Regions from separate parts of the Cronobacter malonaticus LMG 23826 genome, predicted to be linked through region 2. Evidence: predicted binding sites of a transcription regulator. Region 2 holds the regulator's gene; the other holds the start of a gene.
What was found. The regulator PhoB, encoded in region 2, activates phosphate uptake and scavenging genes when phosphate is short. The targets are predictions, from matches to a motif close to CTGTCATAAAACTGNCNNAT.
Positions count from the first base shown of each region.

Region 1 (7,957 bases), 1.3 Mb from region 2:
CAATGGCCGCCACCTGATCCGGTGCGATATCGGCTTTAAAAATACGCTCAAGGCTTGCCATCGCATCGTCCACCGACACGCCGTGCAACGCGTTCGGGTATTGCGCGTGGAACACCGAGCCAGGGAACGGGCCGAAGCCGATTTTGTACGGTGCCACTTTGCCGGTGAGCGCCATCGTCATAAACGTGCGCCCGTGGAAGCCGCCGCCGAAGGTGATCAAGCCTGGGCGACGGGTATACGCGCGCGCGATTTTCACGGCGTTTTCCACCGCTTCCGCGCCGGTGGTGAAGAACGCGGTCTTCGCCGGGCCGTCAATCGGCGCGCAGGCGTTGATGCGCTCCGCAAGCGCCACATAGCTTTCGTAAGGGACTATCTGGTACGCCGTGTGTGTAAAGGCGCGCAGCTGGTTTTCAATGGCCTCCACCACGCGCGGGTGACGATGGCCGGTGTTCAGCACCGCGATCCCCGCCGCGAAGTCGATAATCTCGTTGCCTTCCACGTCCCACAGGGTGGCGTTGTCGGCTTTTTCGGCATAGAAGCCGCACATGACGCCGACGCCACGTGGGGTGGCGCTCTGACGACGTTGGTTCAATTCTGAATTTTTCACCCGCATTCTCCTGCTGATAAACGTCACTTTTTAGCAACAAACCTGAAACAGTGACGTTTATTTACCCAGGCTATGGCCCTATAATCGAGTACCAGTTTCGAATAAATGAGGGATCCAATTGCATTCTTTAGTGTCCGATCTCTTATTGCTTCGCCTCGGCGAACAGCGCGACGAACGCCTGCATAAGCGGCTTTATAACGCGCTGCGCCTGACTATTCTTGACGGCAGCCTGCCTGCGCAAAGCCGTCTGCCCGCCTCGCGGGATCTCGCCCAGCAGCTCGGCCTTTCTCGCAACACAGTGTTAACAGTGTATGAACAATTACTGGCAGAAGGATATGTGACCTCTCGCGCCGGAAGCGGCACGTTCGTCGCCGGCATGCTGCCGGACAGCCTGTTATCTGCGCCACCGGTGGCCCAGGGGCAGCACGATCGCGTTGCGCATGCGGGCTTCTCCTCGCGCGGAAAAACGCTGCTCGGGCAGGTCAGCGCCAGCCCGAAACAGTGGGGTGCGTTTATCCCCGGCGTGCCGGACGTGCATGCCTTTCCGCATCAGCTTTTCAGCAAAATTCAGGCGCGGATCAGTCGCCGCCCCAGCCCGCAGCGCCTCACCTACAGCTGTCAGGGCGGCACGCCGGAGCTACAGCGCGCGCTGGTGGATTACCTGCGGGTATCGCGATCGGTTCACTGCTCGGCGGATCAGGTGTTGATCACCGAAGGCATTCATCAGGCTATCGACCTGGTGGCGCGCATGCTGTGCGATCGTGGTGATACCGCGTGGGTGGAAGAGCCTTCGTACTGGGGCATCCGCCATGTGTTGCAGATGAATGAAGTAAACATTACGCCGGTGATGGTTGACCGCGCGGGCATGGTGCCGCCGGAGAGCGCCGGGACGCCGCCGCGGCTGATTTTCGTCACGCCGTCGCATCAGTACCCGCTGGGCGCGGTCATGAGCCTTGAGCGCCGTCAGCGCCTGTTGACGCTGGCGCGCCAGACCGGCAGCTGGATCGTGGAAGACGACTACGACAGCGAATTTCGCTTTTCCGGCCAGCCTATACCAGCGTTGCAGGGGCTGGTGGCAGACCCGCCGGTGATCTACATCGGCACCTTCAGCAAAACGCTCTATCCGGGCCTGCGTATCGGCTATGTGGTGCTGCCTCGCGCGCTGGCGTACGAGATGAAAACCGCGCATGCCGAGCTTTATCGCGGCGGCCATTCGATTATCCAGGCGGCGCTGGCAGAGTTTATCGAGGCCGGGCATTACAGCGCCCATATCCGGCGGATGCGGCTGCTGTATGGCCGCCGCAGGGCGTGTCTGACGACGCTGATTACGCGCTATCTGGGACCGGAGGCGCTGTCGGATTTCAGCGATAACGCCGGGCTGCATCTGGTGCTGAATCTGCCGGACGACGCGGACGATGTGGAGATAGCCCGTCTTGCCAACGCGCGCGATATTCTGGTGCGCCCGCTGTCGCGCTATTACCTGACGGAAAACCGGCGTCGCGGCCTGCTGATGGGATTCGCCTGCGTGGCGGAGGAGAAAATGGAGGGCGCGTTTAAAGCGCTGCTGGCATGTATTGAAGCAGCTTATCCGGCGCTTTTACGCCGCGCATAAAACAAAACACCCCGCTTAAGGCGGGGTGTGTCATCAAGCTGACGCGGCTTACGCTTCTATCGCGGCACGCAGCTTTTTCATCGCGTTTTTTTCAAGCTGACGCACGCGTTCGGCAGAGACGCCGTAGCGGTTAGCCAGTTCCTGCAACGTGCTTTTATTGTCTTCGTCCAGCCAGCGCGCGCGAATGATCTGCTGGCTGCGCTCGTCGAGACCCTGCATGGCATCGGTCAGTTTGTCGGCGGCGTGTTCTTCCCAGTTGTCATCCTCAATGCCGTCGGCAAAGTTAGAAGACTTATCCTGAAGGAACAGCACCGGAGCCATCGGCTGGCTGTCACCCGCGTCGTCGTCCGGGGACATGTCAAAGGTCATGTCCTGCGCGGCCATACGCGATTCCATTTCACGCACGTCTTTGCTGGAAACGCCCAGCTCGCGGGCCACCATTTCCACTTCATCCTGGTTAAACCAGCCCAGACGCTGCTTGGTTTTACGCAGGTTAAAGAACAGCTTACGCTGCGCTTTGGTGGTGGCGACTTTCACGATGCGCCAGTTACGCAGCACATATTCGTGAATTTCAGCTTTGATCCAGTGCACGGCGAAGGAAACCAGACGCACGCCCACTTCCGGGTTGAAGCGACGTACCGCTTTCATCAGGCCAATATTGCCTTCCTGGATCAGGTCCGCCTGCGGCAGGCCATAGCCCGCGTAGTTACGAGCGATATGAACAACAAAACGCAGGTGAGACAGGATCAGCTTTTTCGCTGCTTCCAGATCGCCCTGGTAATGCAGCTTTTCAGCCAGTGCCCGCTCTTCGTCTGCCGACAACATCGGCCAGGCGTTGGCCGCCCGGATATAGGAATCCAGGTTACCGACCGGGGCTAAAGCTAAAGTTTGCATTTCTTTGGTCATTCAAATCCTCTCAATCGACATCGGACTGGCGTTCGTCCCCATCAGGCAACAAACGGGCCAGCATGTTTGAGCAACGAGAATATCAGCCACTCTTTTATCAGACCGTGAATTTATCCACAAGTTCACGTAAGGCTTGTGAATAAATTACGCACAAAATGTGACATTGCTATGAAAAAGCGTGGGCAGGAGAAGCAGAAGTTCACGGTACGCATCCCCTGCTGACGGGAACTCGTAGCAGGGGATGATTATAACAAATATTTTTTACTCGGGGGTAAAGTGACGTAAATGTTGCACGGTGGCAAGCCAGGCGGCCGCCCAGCCGATCATCGAACAGACCAGCAGCAGCAACAGACACTCATCGAAGGATAACCCGCTGATTTCAAAGGTGGTGCCGAAAACTTTCGCCACATCCGTCACCGCGGCGGATAGCCGCATCACCAGAATTTCTGACAGAATCAGTGAAAGTAATGCGCCGGTAAACCCGAGCAACGCGCCGCCGTACAGGAATGGACGCAGGATAAAACCATCCGTCGCGCCAATGAGTTTCTGCACGTTGATGGTGTCGCGGCGCGCGAAAATGCTCAGGCGCACGCTGTTGCCGATAACCAGGAATACGGCTGCCACCATCAGCACGCCAATCATCGCCGCGACGCGCCCGACCAGCCCGGTGAGCGCCGACAGACGCGCGAACCAGCTGTCGTCCATGCGCACTTCGTCAACGCCCTGAAGCTTCGCCACGCGGTCGCGCAGCGTGTTGAGCGCTTCGCTGCTCTGGAAATCGAGCTTCGGCTCGACCACTACCACCGCCGGCAGCGGGTTTTCTTCCAGCATATCCAGCGCGCCGCCAAAGCCCGACCAGTTACGGAATTCGCCAAGCGCCTCGTCGCGCGAGAGGTAATTCACCTTCGCCACGCCCGGCTCGGCCTGAAGCTGCCCCACCACCTGCTGCGCGGCGCTGTCATCCAGCGTCTTGTCGAGATAGACCGTGATCTGCGGCGACGGGTAATACTGCGTCGCGGCCTCGCTGACGTTCTTATAAACCATGTAGCAGACGCTTGGCAGCGTCAGCGAAATGGCAATCACCATCACCGTTAAAAACGTGGCGAGCGGTTTGCTTTTCAGATCGGCAAGCGCGCCCTGCCAGGCGTAACGCACCTGTTCATTGATGCCGCCCCGACGCGATTTGCCTTTGGTGTTGGAGCCTTTATTTCGCTTCTGCACAGGCCGTCCTGTTTCACCGGAAGAACGCTGTTTACGGAAATTATCCAGTTTGTTGCTAAAGCGCCGGATTTCATTCAGCGCGTCACGTTTATTCACCAACACGGCCTCCATGCAAATGCCCTTCGCTCAGGGTGAGCACCGGGTAGCTGCGCCGTGAGATAAGCCCGGTGTCATGCGTCGCCATTAATACCGTCACCCCGACGCGGTTAAATTCTTCGAAAAGACGCAGAATGCCTTCCGAGAGGGCGTCATCCAGGTTGCCCGTCGGTTCATCCGCCAACAGCACAGCAGGTTTATTCACCACGGCGCGGGCGATACCCACGCGCTGCTGTTCACCACCGGAAAGCTGAATCGGGAAGTTTTTCGCTTTGTCCAGCAGACCGACCTTATCCAGCGCCGCCGATACGCGACGGCGAATATCTTCGCCGCTGGCACCCGCGATAATCAGCGGGATCGCCACATTATCGTAGACCGTTCTGTCCATCAGCAGATGGTGATCCTGGAAAATCATGCCGATCTGACGACGCAGAAACGGCACTTCACGGTTTTTCAGGCGGCTTATTTCATGGCCGCCAAACCAGATTTTCCCGGCGCTCGGCCGTTCGATACCGCAAATCAGCTTCAGCAGCGTACTCTTACCGGCGCCGGAGTGGCCGGTAAGAAATGACATCTCGCCAGGCCGCAGGTGGAACGTCACCCCCTGCAGCGCTTGTCTCCCACCGAGATAGGCTTTGCTGACATGTTCAAAGCGAATCATGGTTAATCCTCTCGGGCAAAAAGTGCCTCAATAAAGTCGCCCGCGTTAAACGGACGCAAATCTTCAATACGTTCGCCCACACCAATGTAGCGAATTGGAATACCAAACTGATCGGCCACCGAGAAGATCACGCCGCCTTTGGCGGTGCCGTCAAGCTTGGTGAGCGTAATCCCGGTCAGCCCTACCGCCTCGTGGAACAGCTTCGCCTGGCTTACGGCGTTCTGCCCGGTGCTGGCGTCGATAGTCAGCATCACTTCGTGCGGCGCGTTCTCGTCGAGCTTTTTCATCACGCGGACGATTTTTTTCAGCTCTTCCATCAGGTGCGATTTATTCTGCAAACGCCCGGCGGTATCGGCAATCAGCACGTCCACGCCGCGCGCTTTCGCCGCCTGGATGGCGTCGAAAATCACGGAGGCGGAATCCGCGCCGGTGTGCTGCGCGATAACCGGAATGTTATTGCGCTGGCCCCAGACCTGGAGCTGCTCCACCGCGGCGGCGCGGAAGGTATCGCCTGCTGCCAGCATCACCGATTTGCCCTGCTGTTCGAACTGACGCGCCAGTTTACCGATGGTGGTGGTTTTACCCACGCCGTTGACGCCGACCATCAGGATAACAAACGGCGTTTTGCCTTCGACATTCAGCGGCTCGTCCACTTTCGCCAGGATCTCGCCCATCTCTTCTTTCAGCAGGCCATAGAGCGCCTCGGCATCGCGCAACTGCTTGCGGCTCGCGCCTTCGGTGAGGTTGGCGATGATTTTACGCGTGGTGTCCACACCCACATCGGCAATCAGCAACTGCTCTTCGAGCTCCTCGAACAGATCGTCGTCGATTTTTTTGCCGCGAAACAGACTGATAAATCCGGAACCGAGATTTTCTTTGGTTTTCAGCAGACTGCGTTTAAGGCGTGCGAAGAAACCCTCTTTGGTGGGTTTTTCCTGCTCCGCGACCGGCGCGGTTTCTTCCTCTTCCGGCTCGGCTTCCAGCGCCGCTTCCGGGTCAGCCGCCAGCGCAATCAGCTCTTCTTCGCTAATCGGCGCGTCCTGAGCGGTCTCGTCTTCATCGTGCGGCGCTTCCACCGCAGGCTCAACGGCTGCTTCTTCAACCACCGGCTCTTCAATAGCCGCTGTTTCTTCAATAACGTCTTCTTCGACGATTGTGTCCGGGGCCGCTTCTGGCTGTGGCTCAGCGACAAATTCAGGCGCAAGCGCTACCGGCGCGCGGTTTTCTTCCTGCTCCGGCAGCCACTCTTCAGCTTGTGCAGCCGTTGGTTTTACGGCTTCCGGCTCGGGTTCTGGCTGAACCGGCGTCTCAATGGTTTCCGGCTGCGCGGCCTCTTTTTCTTCATGCACCACGCTTTCGCTGACGGCCACCACGTCATCGGCGAATTTTTCAGACTCGGCTAGGGAGTGCGTAGTCTCCTGCGCGGCCGTTTGCGTCTGCGAGTCAGGCTCTACGCGCGCTTCTGTCGCCGCGGGTTGTTCTGTTGCTTGTTGTTCTTGTTGTTCGGCTTCAGTTTCTGCCTGCTCTTTCTGGCCAAAACCCAGCCAGGAAAAAAAGCCACGTTTCTTCTCTTTTGCCATTGGCGAATGCACTCCTCGCGGTTAATACATGGCGCAGTCCCGTCGTCTGGCTCAGGGTACTGAAAAAATTGCGAATGAATAAGTGAGTCTACCACTTTCCCGCCGGGGCGGCATACCGCCGCGCGGAGGTTTCGCCCGCCCGTTTGCGCCGCTAGAATAGCAGCCTGAACAGAAAAGCGTGTGAGCATAATGAAGAAACCAACCTCCTCGGGTAGCGGCCAGATCCGCATTATTGGCGGACAGTGGCGCGGCAGAAAGCTGCCGGTGCCTGACAGCCCCGGCCTGCGCCCCACCACCGACCGCGTGCGCGAAACCTTATTTAACTGGCTGGCGCCCTATCTGGTCGGCGCGCGCTGCCTGGATTGCTTCGCCGGCAGCGGCGCGCTGGGCCTGGAGGCGCTCTCCCGCTACGCCGCCGACGCCACGCTTCTGGAGATGGAACGCGGCGTCGCGCAGCAGCTTCAGAAAAACCTTGCTACGCTCAAATCCAGCGCGGCAAAGGTAGTGAACACTAACACACTCAATTTTCTGAGCCAGCACGGCGAGCCGCACGACATCGTGTTTGTCGATCCGCCGTTTCGTAAAGGACTGCTGGAAGAGACGCTGAATCTGCTGGAGACGCGCGGCTGGCTGGCGCCGCAGGCGCTGATTTACGTTGAAAGCGAAGTGGAAAACGGCCTGCCGCCGGTGCCTGCAAGCTGGCAACTACACCGCGAGAAAGTGGCGGGCCAGGTGGCGTACCGGCTTTATCTGCGCGAATCACAAGGAGAGCAAAATGCTGATTAATCTGGGACGCCTGCTGATGCTGGGCGTGTGGGGCTTTCTGCTGCTGAATCTGATTCAGCCCTTCCCGCGCCCGCTGAATATTTTCGTTAACGTGGCGCTATTTTTCATGATAATCATGCATATTCTGCAATTATCGCTGCTGCGCGCCACGCAGCCGAAAGACGCCCCGCCGTTAAGCCGTTTCCAGCAGGCGCGTATTTTTATCTTCGGCGTATTTGAACTGATCGCCTGGCAGAAAAACCAGAAGAAGCCGCGTTAACGCGCAGGCAGGCTATTTTTGTAAGGCGGGTAAGCAAAGCGCACCCGCCACGCCATGTTAACGCGCGGGCAGGCCATTTTTGTAGGGCGGGTAAGCGACGCGCACCCGCCATGCCGCCTTAACGTGCGGGCAGGCCATTTTTGTAGGGCGGGTAAGCAACGCGCACCCGGCATACCGCCTTAACGTGCGGGCAGGCCATTTTTGTAGGGCGGGTAAGCAACGCGCACCC
Region 1 covers NZ_CP013940.1:92,148-100,104, reverse strand. Annotated here, with positions in the region: gene AFK66_RS00435 (4-aminobutyrate--2-oxoglutarate transaminase) at 1-607, opposite strand, end outside; gene pdxR (MocR-like pyridoxine biosynthesis transcription factor PdxR) at 726-2,219, shown strand; gene rpoH (RNA polymerase sigma factor RpoH) at 2,268-3,125, opposite strand; gene ftsX (permease-like cell division protein FtsX) at 3,387-4,442, opposite strand; gene ftsE (cell division ATP-binding protein FtsE) at 4,435-5,103, opposite strand; gene ftsY (signal recognition particle-docking protein FtsY) at 5,106-6,683, opposite strand; gene rsmD (16S rRNA (guanine(966)-N(2))-methyltransferase) at 6,873-7,469, shown strand; gene AFK66_RS00400 (DUF1145 family protein) at 7,459-7,728, shown strand.
Region 1: a site for PhoB is predicted at 3,281-3,300, ahead of rpoH (RNA polymerase sigma factor RpoH). Genes of this name have one in related genera too.

Region 2 (7,957 bases):
ACTCGCGCGCCAGGCGGCTCACGCCAAGGCCGTTAATCTTTCTTACTTTGATCTGCACCGGGATACGCTCTTTCATCGCCTCCACGTGGCTGATAACGCCGATGGTTTTGCCGCTGGCGTTCAGCGCGTCGAGGGCATCCAGCGCCGTATCGAGCGTCTGGGCGTCCAGCGTGCCGAAACCCTCATCCAGAAACAGCGAATCGATGCGGGTTTTATGGCTCACCAGATCTGAGAGCGCCAGCGCCAGCGCGAGACTCACCAGGAAGCTTTCGCCGCCGGAGAGCGTGCGGGTGTCGCGCACCGCGTCCGCCTGCCAGGTGTCCACCACTTCCAGCTCCAGATCTTCGCTCAGCTTGCGTTTAAGCAGGTAGCGGCCATGCAGGCGCGCTAACTGGTTATTGGCCAGCCATACCAGATTATCCAGCGTCAGCCCCTGTGCGAACTTACGGAATTTATCGCCTTTCTGCGAGCCGACCAGATGGTTGAGCTGGCCCCATTCGTCGGCCTCGCGCCTGGCTTCGTCAATCTGGCCAAGAAGTGCGGCGAGCTGAGTGCGGCTCTCTTCGTCCTGGCGCAACTGCTGGCGCAGCTCGCCCTGGCGCGTGGTGTTATCACGCAGTTGCTCTGTCACTGCCGTGAGCGCAGCTTCGCTCTGCTGTGCGTCAGCCGTGTCGTCCATGGCTTCCGGGCGCGCGCTCAGGTGGCGCTCCAGCGCCTGCTGCGCCTGTGCGAGCAGCGTGTGCTGCGTTTCACGCTCGCGCTCCAGCCGCTGTTTTTGGGCTTCAAGGTGGCTTCGGGTGGCGTCATCCAGCAGGGCGGCGAGAAACGCTGCTTTATCCGCAAACGGGCTTACGGCGAGCGCTGCGTCAAATGCCTGCACCGCATTCTGGTAGCGCGCGCGCTCCTGCAGAAGCTGCGCGCCGAGTGTCTGCCACTGCGCTTCCAGCGATAAACAGCGCGTATGGATCTCCTGGCCCGCGCGCGGTAGTTCGTCTGCTGCGAGTGACGCCGCCTGCGCGTCGCCCTCCTGTGGCAACAGGCTCAGCAGCGCTTCACAGGCGGAAAGCTGTTCACGCAGGCGTTGCTGGCGTTCGTGATACTGCTGCCAGCGGCGCGTCTCTTCTTCACGTTCGGCGAACCACGGCGCAGGGTTGTCGGCATCCGGCGCGGGCAGGGCGAAGGCGTCAAGCTGGTCGCGCAGCGCCGCCTGCTGCGTCTGCCAGGCCGCTTCCAGCGACGTGACCTGACGCTGCGTGCCTTCAAGCGTGGCCTCCAGCATCTGACGCTCGCGCAGCAGGTGCAACTGCTGTTCGCGGCGGGTCTGTTCGTCAAGCCACGGGGTGAGATCGTCGCCTGGTGCCTGGGTGAGACCGGCCGCCGCACAGAGCGTCTGCCATTGTGAGGTGAGTGCTTGCTCTTCTTCCAGCAGGCTTGCCGCTTCGCTTTCCTGCTGCTGGCGCTGTTTCATCAGCGCGTCGAGCTGGCCGCGCAGCGCTGCGCCCTCGGTGCCGAGCTGCTCTTTCTCCTGCTCCAGTTGCGCAAGACGCAGGCGGCTCGCGTCAGGCTTCAGCGCCTGATACGCCTCCACGGCCGGGTGTTCGGTCGCGCCGCACAGCGGGCAGGGGCTGCCGGGTTGCAGGCGCGCGCGCTCTTCAACGAGGCTCGCGATACGCTGCTCCAGATCGCAGACCGCTTTCGCGCGCTCCACATCCTGTTGTTTAGTTTTGTAATCCTGACGCTTTTGCGCCAGCTGCTGCTCAAGCTGCTGGATCTGCGTTTGCAGGACGCTGTTCGTCTCCTGCAGGCGCGCTTTACGGCGCGTCAGGGGCGCAAAGGATGACTGGAGCGTTGAAAGCTTCTGGCGCAGCGGGCGCTGCTCGTTAAGCTGCGCCAGCGCCTGCGCGGCGTCCTCCGGCGAGAGCGCAAGCCCGGCGTCCGGCAGCGCGTCTCGCTTGCGGCGGGTGGCGTCGAGCGTCTCGTTCAGCGCGCGGAGCTGGTCGCGGTCGCGTTTTTGATGCGCCAGCACCGCGCGCCAGCCTGCGAGCTCGCTGCTCCAGAGGCGAAAGCGGTCATGCTCCGTCAGCCACTGGCCGAGTTGCGTGAGTTCCGCCGTCTGCACCTGCGCCTGTTGCGCGGCGGCCTGGCGGATCTCCCGGCGGCGCTGCTGGCTTTCCTGTAAGCGAACGCTTACTTCTTCATGCTGGCGACCGGTGGCGGCAAGGGTGGTTTCCAGCTCCTGACAGCGCAGCCACGCCGGACGCAGTTTTTCCGCCGGTAGCGCCGCTTCAAGCCGCGCGAGATCCGGGGCGGCGGCCTGTAACGCCGCATCCGCCGCAGCCGCGGCCTGGCGTGCCGCGTCGAGCGCGCGGGCAAGCGCGGTGCGCTGCGTCAGCCACAGGTGCTCTTGCTGTAACTGGCGCTGGCGGGCAAGCAGCGTTTTTTCCTCGTCAGTAAGCGCCTGCAAACCTGTGGTTAAGCTTTCCCGCTGCGCTTCGTCCAGCAGCCGCACGCCCTGCGCCTGCGATTCGAGCTTCTCAAGCTGGCTGCGGGCCTCTTTATGCTGTTCGAAAATACGTGCCGAGACCTGGCCGTAGATTTCGGTACCGGTCAGTTCTTCCAGCAGTTCGGCACGCGCTTTGGCTTCGGCATTGAGAAACGCGGCGAACTGGCCCTGCGAGAGCATCATCGAACGGGTGAAACGGTCGTAATCGAGGCCCGTCAGCGCGGCAATTCTGTCGAGTTTGTCTTTGATTTTATCGGCGACGATTTTGCCGTCTTCGCAGCGCGCCAGCTCCACACGCGGGGCCTGTAAATTGCCATCCGGCTGGCCGCGCGCGCGGCTCTGGCTCCAGAAGGCGCGCCAGGCGACGCCTTTGACTTCAAACTCCACTTCCGCCAGACACTCGGCGGTGTCGCGCGTCATCAGGTCATTCTGGCTTTGCGACAGCGCGTTCAGGCGCGGCGTGCGGTGGTAGAGCGCAAGGCAGATGGCATCCAGCAGCGTGGTTTTGCCCGCGCCGGTCGGGCCGGTGATCGCGAACAGCCCGTTGCTCGCGAACGGTTCGGCGGTAAAGTCGATTTTCCATTCGCCTTTCAGCGAGTTCAGGTTTTTTAGCCGTAGAGTTAAGATTTTCATGCCTCATCCTCCTCGTGCAGGCTCTCCAGCGTGCGGGCGAAGAGCGTGCGCAGGCGCGCTTTCTCCGGCTCCTCAAACGCCTCCAGTTCAAGGCGTCGTTCAAACACCTCTTCCGGCCCCAGCTCGCTAAGCGTTTCGGTGCTGAGCGTGCCGAGCGCGCGCGCGCGCATTTCGCGGCTGCGGCGCAGCAGAACGACCTCCACCGGCAGGCTTTCGGTGAGCACGCTTATCTGGCGGTGCATATCATGCAGAAATTCAGCGGTGTCGATTTCGATATCGAGCCAGACTTTCGGCTCGTCCGGCGCGTCGCGCCACTGTTCGAGCTGCGCGGTAATGGACTCCAGGCTGCCTTTCAGCACCGCCAGCGGCTGGCTGACCGGCACCGGCAGGGCCGTGACGTCGCGCAGTTTGCCATCGGCAAACTCCACCAGATAAACGCTTTTCTCTTTGCCGGTTTCATCAAAGCTCAGCGCAATCGGCGAGCCGCTGTAGCGGATATGCTCGCAGCCCGCCACTTTCTGGGCGCGGTGAATATGCCCGAGCGCAATGTAATCGGCGGGGGGAAAGCGGTCTGCGGGGAAGGCGTCGAGCGTGCCTATATAAATGTCGCGTACCGCGTCACTTTTGGTTACGCCAACGGTGGTCAGATGGCCGGTCGCGATAATCGGCAGGTTACGCTCGCCGCGAAGCTGGCAGGCGGCCTCATAGCTCTGTTGATAGTGCAGGCTGATGGCCTCCAGCAGTTGCTGCTGCTTTTCACGGCCCGACTGCCCGCCAAGGCTTCGCAGCACGTCGCGCGGGCGCAAAAACGGCACCGGACAGAGCACCGCGCCAGGTTCGCCGTCGCGGCGGTATAAAAGCGTGGCCTGCGTTTCTGGCGTAAGCTGCGCGCTGGCGATAACGTGGGTATTGAGGCAGGCCAGCAGTTCGCGGGATTCATTGAGCGTCGCCACCGAATCGTGGTTGCCGCCGAGCACGATAAGCGGGCAGTTCGCCGCCTGGAGTTTGACCACAAAGCGGTTATAGAGCTCACGCGCATAGCTTGGCGGCGCGCCGGTATCGAAGATGTCGCCCGCGACGATAATCGCATCTACCTGATGCGCAACCGCTGCCTCCAGCAGCCAGTCGAGAAAGGCTTCATGTTCGGCGGCGCGGCTTTTGGCGTAAAAATTTTGACCAAGATGCCAGTCTGAGGTATGCAGAATACGCATGGGATGCCCTGTGGCGAAAAAGCGAGAAGGGGATTATAAACATCCAGTACGGCGGGTGTCCTGTTTCGTCGCGCCGCCGGGTTTAACCGCCTGCGCTGACAGGTCATCTTACGGTCATCTTTTTCATAAATCTGTCATAAATCTGACGCATAATGGCGCCGCATAACATACTGTTTACTTTATTTAACAGGGCGAATCATGGCGAGACGTATTCTGGTCGTTGAAGATGAAGCACCTATCCGCGAGATGGTGTGTTTCGTACTGGAACAAAACGGCTTCCAGCCGGTGGAAGCGGAAGATTATGACAGTGCGGTGAATCAACTCAATGAGCCGTGGCCCGATCTGATTCTGCTGGACTGGATGCTGCCCGGCGGATCGGGGATCCAGTTTATTAAACATATCAAACGCGAAGCGCTGACCCGTGAGATCCCTGTGGTGATGCTGACCGCGCGCGGCGAAGAAGAAGATCGCGTGCGTGGCCTGGAGACCGGGGCTGACGATTACATTACCAAACCGTTCTCCCCGAAAGAGCTGGTGGCGCGTATTAAAGCGGTCATGCGTCGTATCTCGCCAATGGCCGTTGATGAAGTTATCGAAATGCAGGGCTTAAGCCTCGATCCGTCATCGCACCGCGTGATGACCGGCGAAAACCCCCTCGATATGGGGCCGACCGAATTCAAGCTGTTACACTTCTTTATGACGCACCCGGAGCGCGTTTATAGCCGCGAACAGCTGCTGAATAACGTCTGGGGCACCAATGTGTATGTGGAAGATCGCACCGTGGATGTGCATATCCGCCGCCTGCGTAAGGCGCTGGAGCAGAGTGGTCATGACAGAATGGTTCAGACGGTGCGCGGTACGGGTTATCGGTTCTCAACCCGTTTTTAAACCCAAAACAGGAGTGTGACGCGTGCTGGAACGGCTGTCATGGAAAAGACTGGTGCTGGAGCTGTTGCTCTGCTGTATCCCGGCGCTGGTGCTCGGGGCGATATTCGGCTATCTGGCATGGTTTTTACTGGCGGCGGTGACCGGATTGCTTATCTGGCATTTCTGGAATCTGCTGCGACTCTCCTGGTGGCTGTGGGTGGATCGCAGCATGACGCCGCCGCCCGGCAGCGGGAGCTGGGAGCCGCTGCTCTACGGCCTGCACCAGATGCAGTTGCGCAATAAAAAACGCCGCCGCGAACTAGGTAATCTTATCAAACGCTTTCGCAGCGGCGCGGAATCCCTGCCGGACGCCGTGGTGCTGACCACGGAAGAGGGCGTCATCTTCTGGTGTAACGGCCTTGCGCAACAGCTTCTCGGCCTGCGCTGGCCGGACGATAACGGCCAGAACATCTTAAACCTGCTGCGCTACCCGGAATTCACCAGCTATCTGCGCGGCAAGGAGTTCAACCGGCCATTGCATCTGGTGCTTAACAACGGGCGTCATCTTGAGTTTCGCGTCATGCCGTACAGCGAAGATCAACTGTTAATGGTGGCGCGCGACGTCACGCAGATGCACCAGCTCGAAGGCGCGCGGCGCAACTTCTTCGCCAACGTCAGCCATGAGTTGCGCACGCCGCTCACCGTGTTGCAGGGGTATCTGGAGATGATGCACGAGCAGACGCTCGAAGGGCCGCTGCGGGAAAAAGCGCTACACACTATGCGCGAGCAGACTTACCGCATGGAAGGGCTGGTGAAACAGCTACTCACGCTCTCGAAAATCGAGGCGGCGCCCGCGATGCAGCTTAACGAAACCATCGACGTGCCGATGATGCTGCGGGTGGTGGAGCGCGAAGCGCAGACGCTGAGCCAGCAGAAGCATACTTTTACGTTTGAGGTCGATCCGCAGCTCAAAGTGCTTGGCAATGACGAGCAGTTGCGCAGCGCGATTTCAAACCTGGTCTATAACGCGGTCAACCATACGCCCGAGGGCACGCACATCACCGTGCGCTGGGAGCACGTGGCGAACGGGGCGCGCTTTAGCGTGGCGGACACCGGGCCAGGGATTGCCGCGGAGCATATTCCGCGCCTCACCGAGCGGTTCTATCGTGTTGATAAGGCGCGCTCGCGCCAGACAGGCGGGAGTGGGCTGGGGCTTGCGATTGTGAAACATGCGCTGACGCACCACGATGCGCGTCTGGAGATTGAAAGTACGCCTGGCAAAGGCACCACGTTTTCGTTCCTCCTGCCGGAGCGATTAATTGTCTCCGCGCCCGCTAAAGCGCTTTCTGACATTTAGTTCGTCAACCTTTCTTTCCAGGGCCAGCCATAAGCTGGCCTTATTCATTTTTTCGCCGCCTCTGAACGTTTTTTTCAGCGTTTGACGCTTTTTTGCTCGCGCGAATCGCCGGAGGTTTTTTACGATTTCAGATTTTATCACTACCCTGAAACTTAGATCTGGCATAAAGGTCTGGTTTTACGATCCCGTCTTGCCTTTAAACGTTATAAGCGTTTAAATTGCGCCCCTGCTATTGCCAGACCGACTGTTTTTACCTGGTAAATCGAAAAACAATTCTTCGCCAGCGTAATCGGGAAGCATATCCCGCTGTCAGCTCTGCAAATAGCCGCGTTTTCGTCAGGTGACTGGCGGTAAAAAATTATTCAATTTCAACACCACATCCACAGGCAGTAAATCTTATGACCCATCGTTTAAAATCGCGCGACATTATCGCACTGGGGTTTATGACCTTTGCGCTGTTCGTCGGCGCGGGCAATATCATTTTCCCTCCTATGGTTGGTTTGCAGGCCGGTCCGCATGTCTGGACGGCGGCGATCGGCTTTCTTATTACCGCCGTGGGTCTGCCTGTGCTGACCGTGGTGGCGCTGGCGAAAGTCGGCGGTGGCGTTGACAGCCTGAGCCATCCGATTGGCCGCGTCGCGGGCATTCTGCTGGCGACGGTGTGTTATCTGGCCGTCGGGCCGCTGTTCGCGACGCCGCGCACCGCGACCGTGTCGTTTGAAGTTGGCATTGCGCCGCTCACCGGCGACGGCGCGCTGCCGCTGCTCATCTACAGCCTGGTCTATTTCGCGCTGGTGATTCTGGTGTCGCTCTATCCGGGCAAACTGCTGGATACCGTGGGCAACTTCCTGGCCCCGCTGAAAATCATCGCGCTGGTGGTGCTGTCGGTGGCGGCGATTGTCTGGCCGGCGGGCGATATCAGCGTGGCGACAGACGCCTATCAGAAAGCGGCGTTTTCTAACGGCTTCGTGAATGGTTATCTGACGATGGATACGCTCGGCGCGATGGTGTTCGGGATTGTTATCGTCAACGCGGCGCGTTCACGCGGCGTGTCTGATTCTCGCCTGCTGACGCGCTACACCATTTTCGCGGGCCTGATGGCGGGCGTCGGCCTGACGCTGCTCTACCTGGCGCTGTTCCGTCTCGGTTCTGACAGCGCGACGCTGGTGGATCAATCCGCTAACGGCGCGGCGATTCTGCATGCCTATGTTCAGCATACCTTCGGCGGCGCGGGTAGCTTCCTGCTGGCGGCGCTGATCTTCCTCGCGTGTATGGTGACGGCGGTCGGCCTGACCTGCGCCTGCGCCGAGTTCTTCGCGCAGTACCTGCCGCTCTCTTACCGCACGCTGGTGTTTATCCTGGGTCTCTTCTCGATGGTGGTGTCGA
Region 2 covers NZ_CP013940.1:3,078,531-3,086,487, reverse strand. Annotated here, with positions in the region: gene sbcC (exonuclease subunit SbcC) at 1-3,136, opposite strand, end outside; gene sbcD (exonuclease subunit SbcD) at 3,133-4,347, opposite strand; gene phoB (phosphate response regulator transcription factor PhoB) at 4,546-5,235, shown strand; gene phoR (phosphate regulon sensor histidine kinase PhoR) at 5,258-6,571, shown strand; gene brnQ (branched-chain amino acid transporter carrier protein BrnQ) at 6,970-7,957, shown strand, end outside.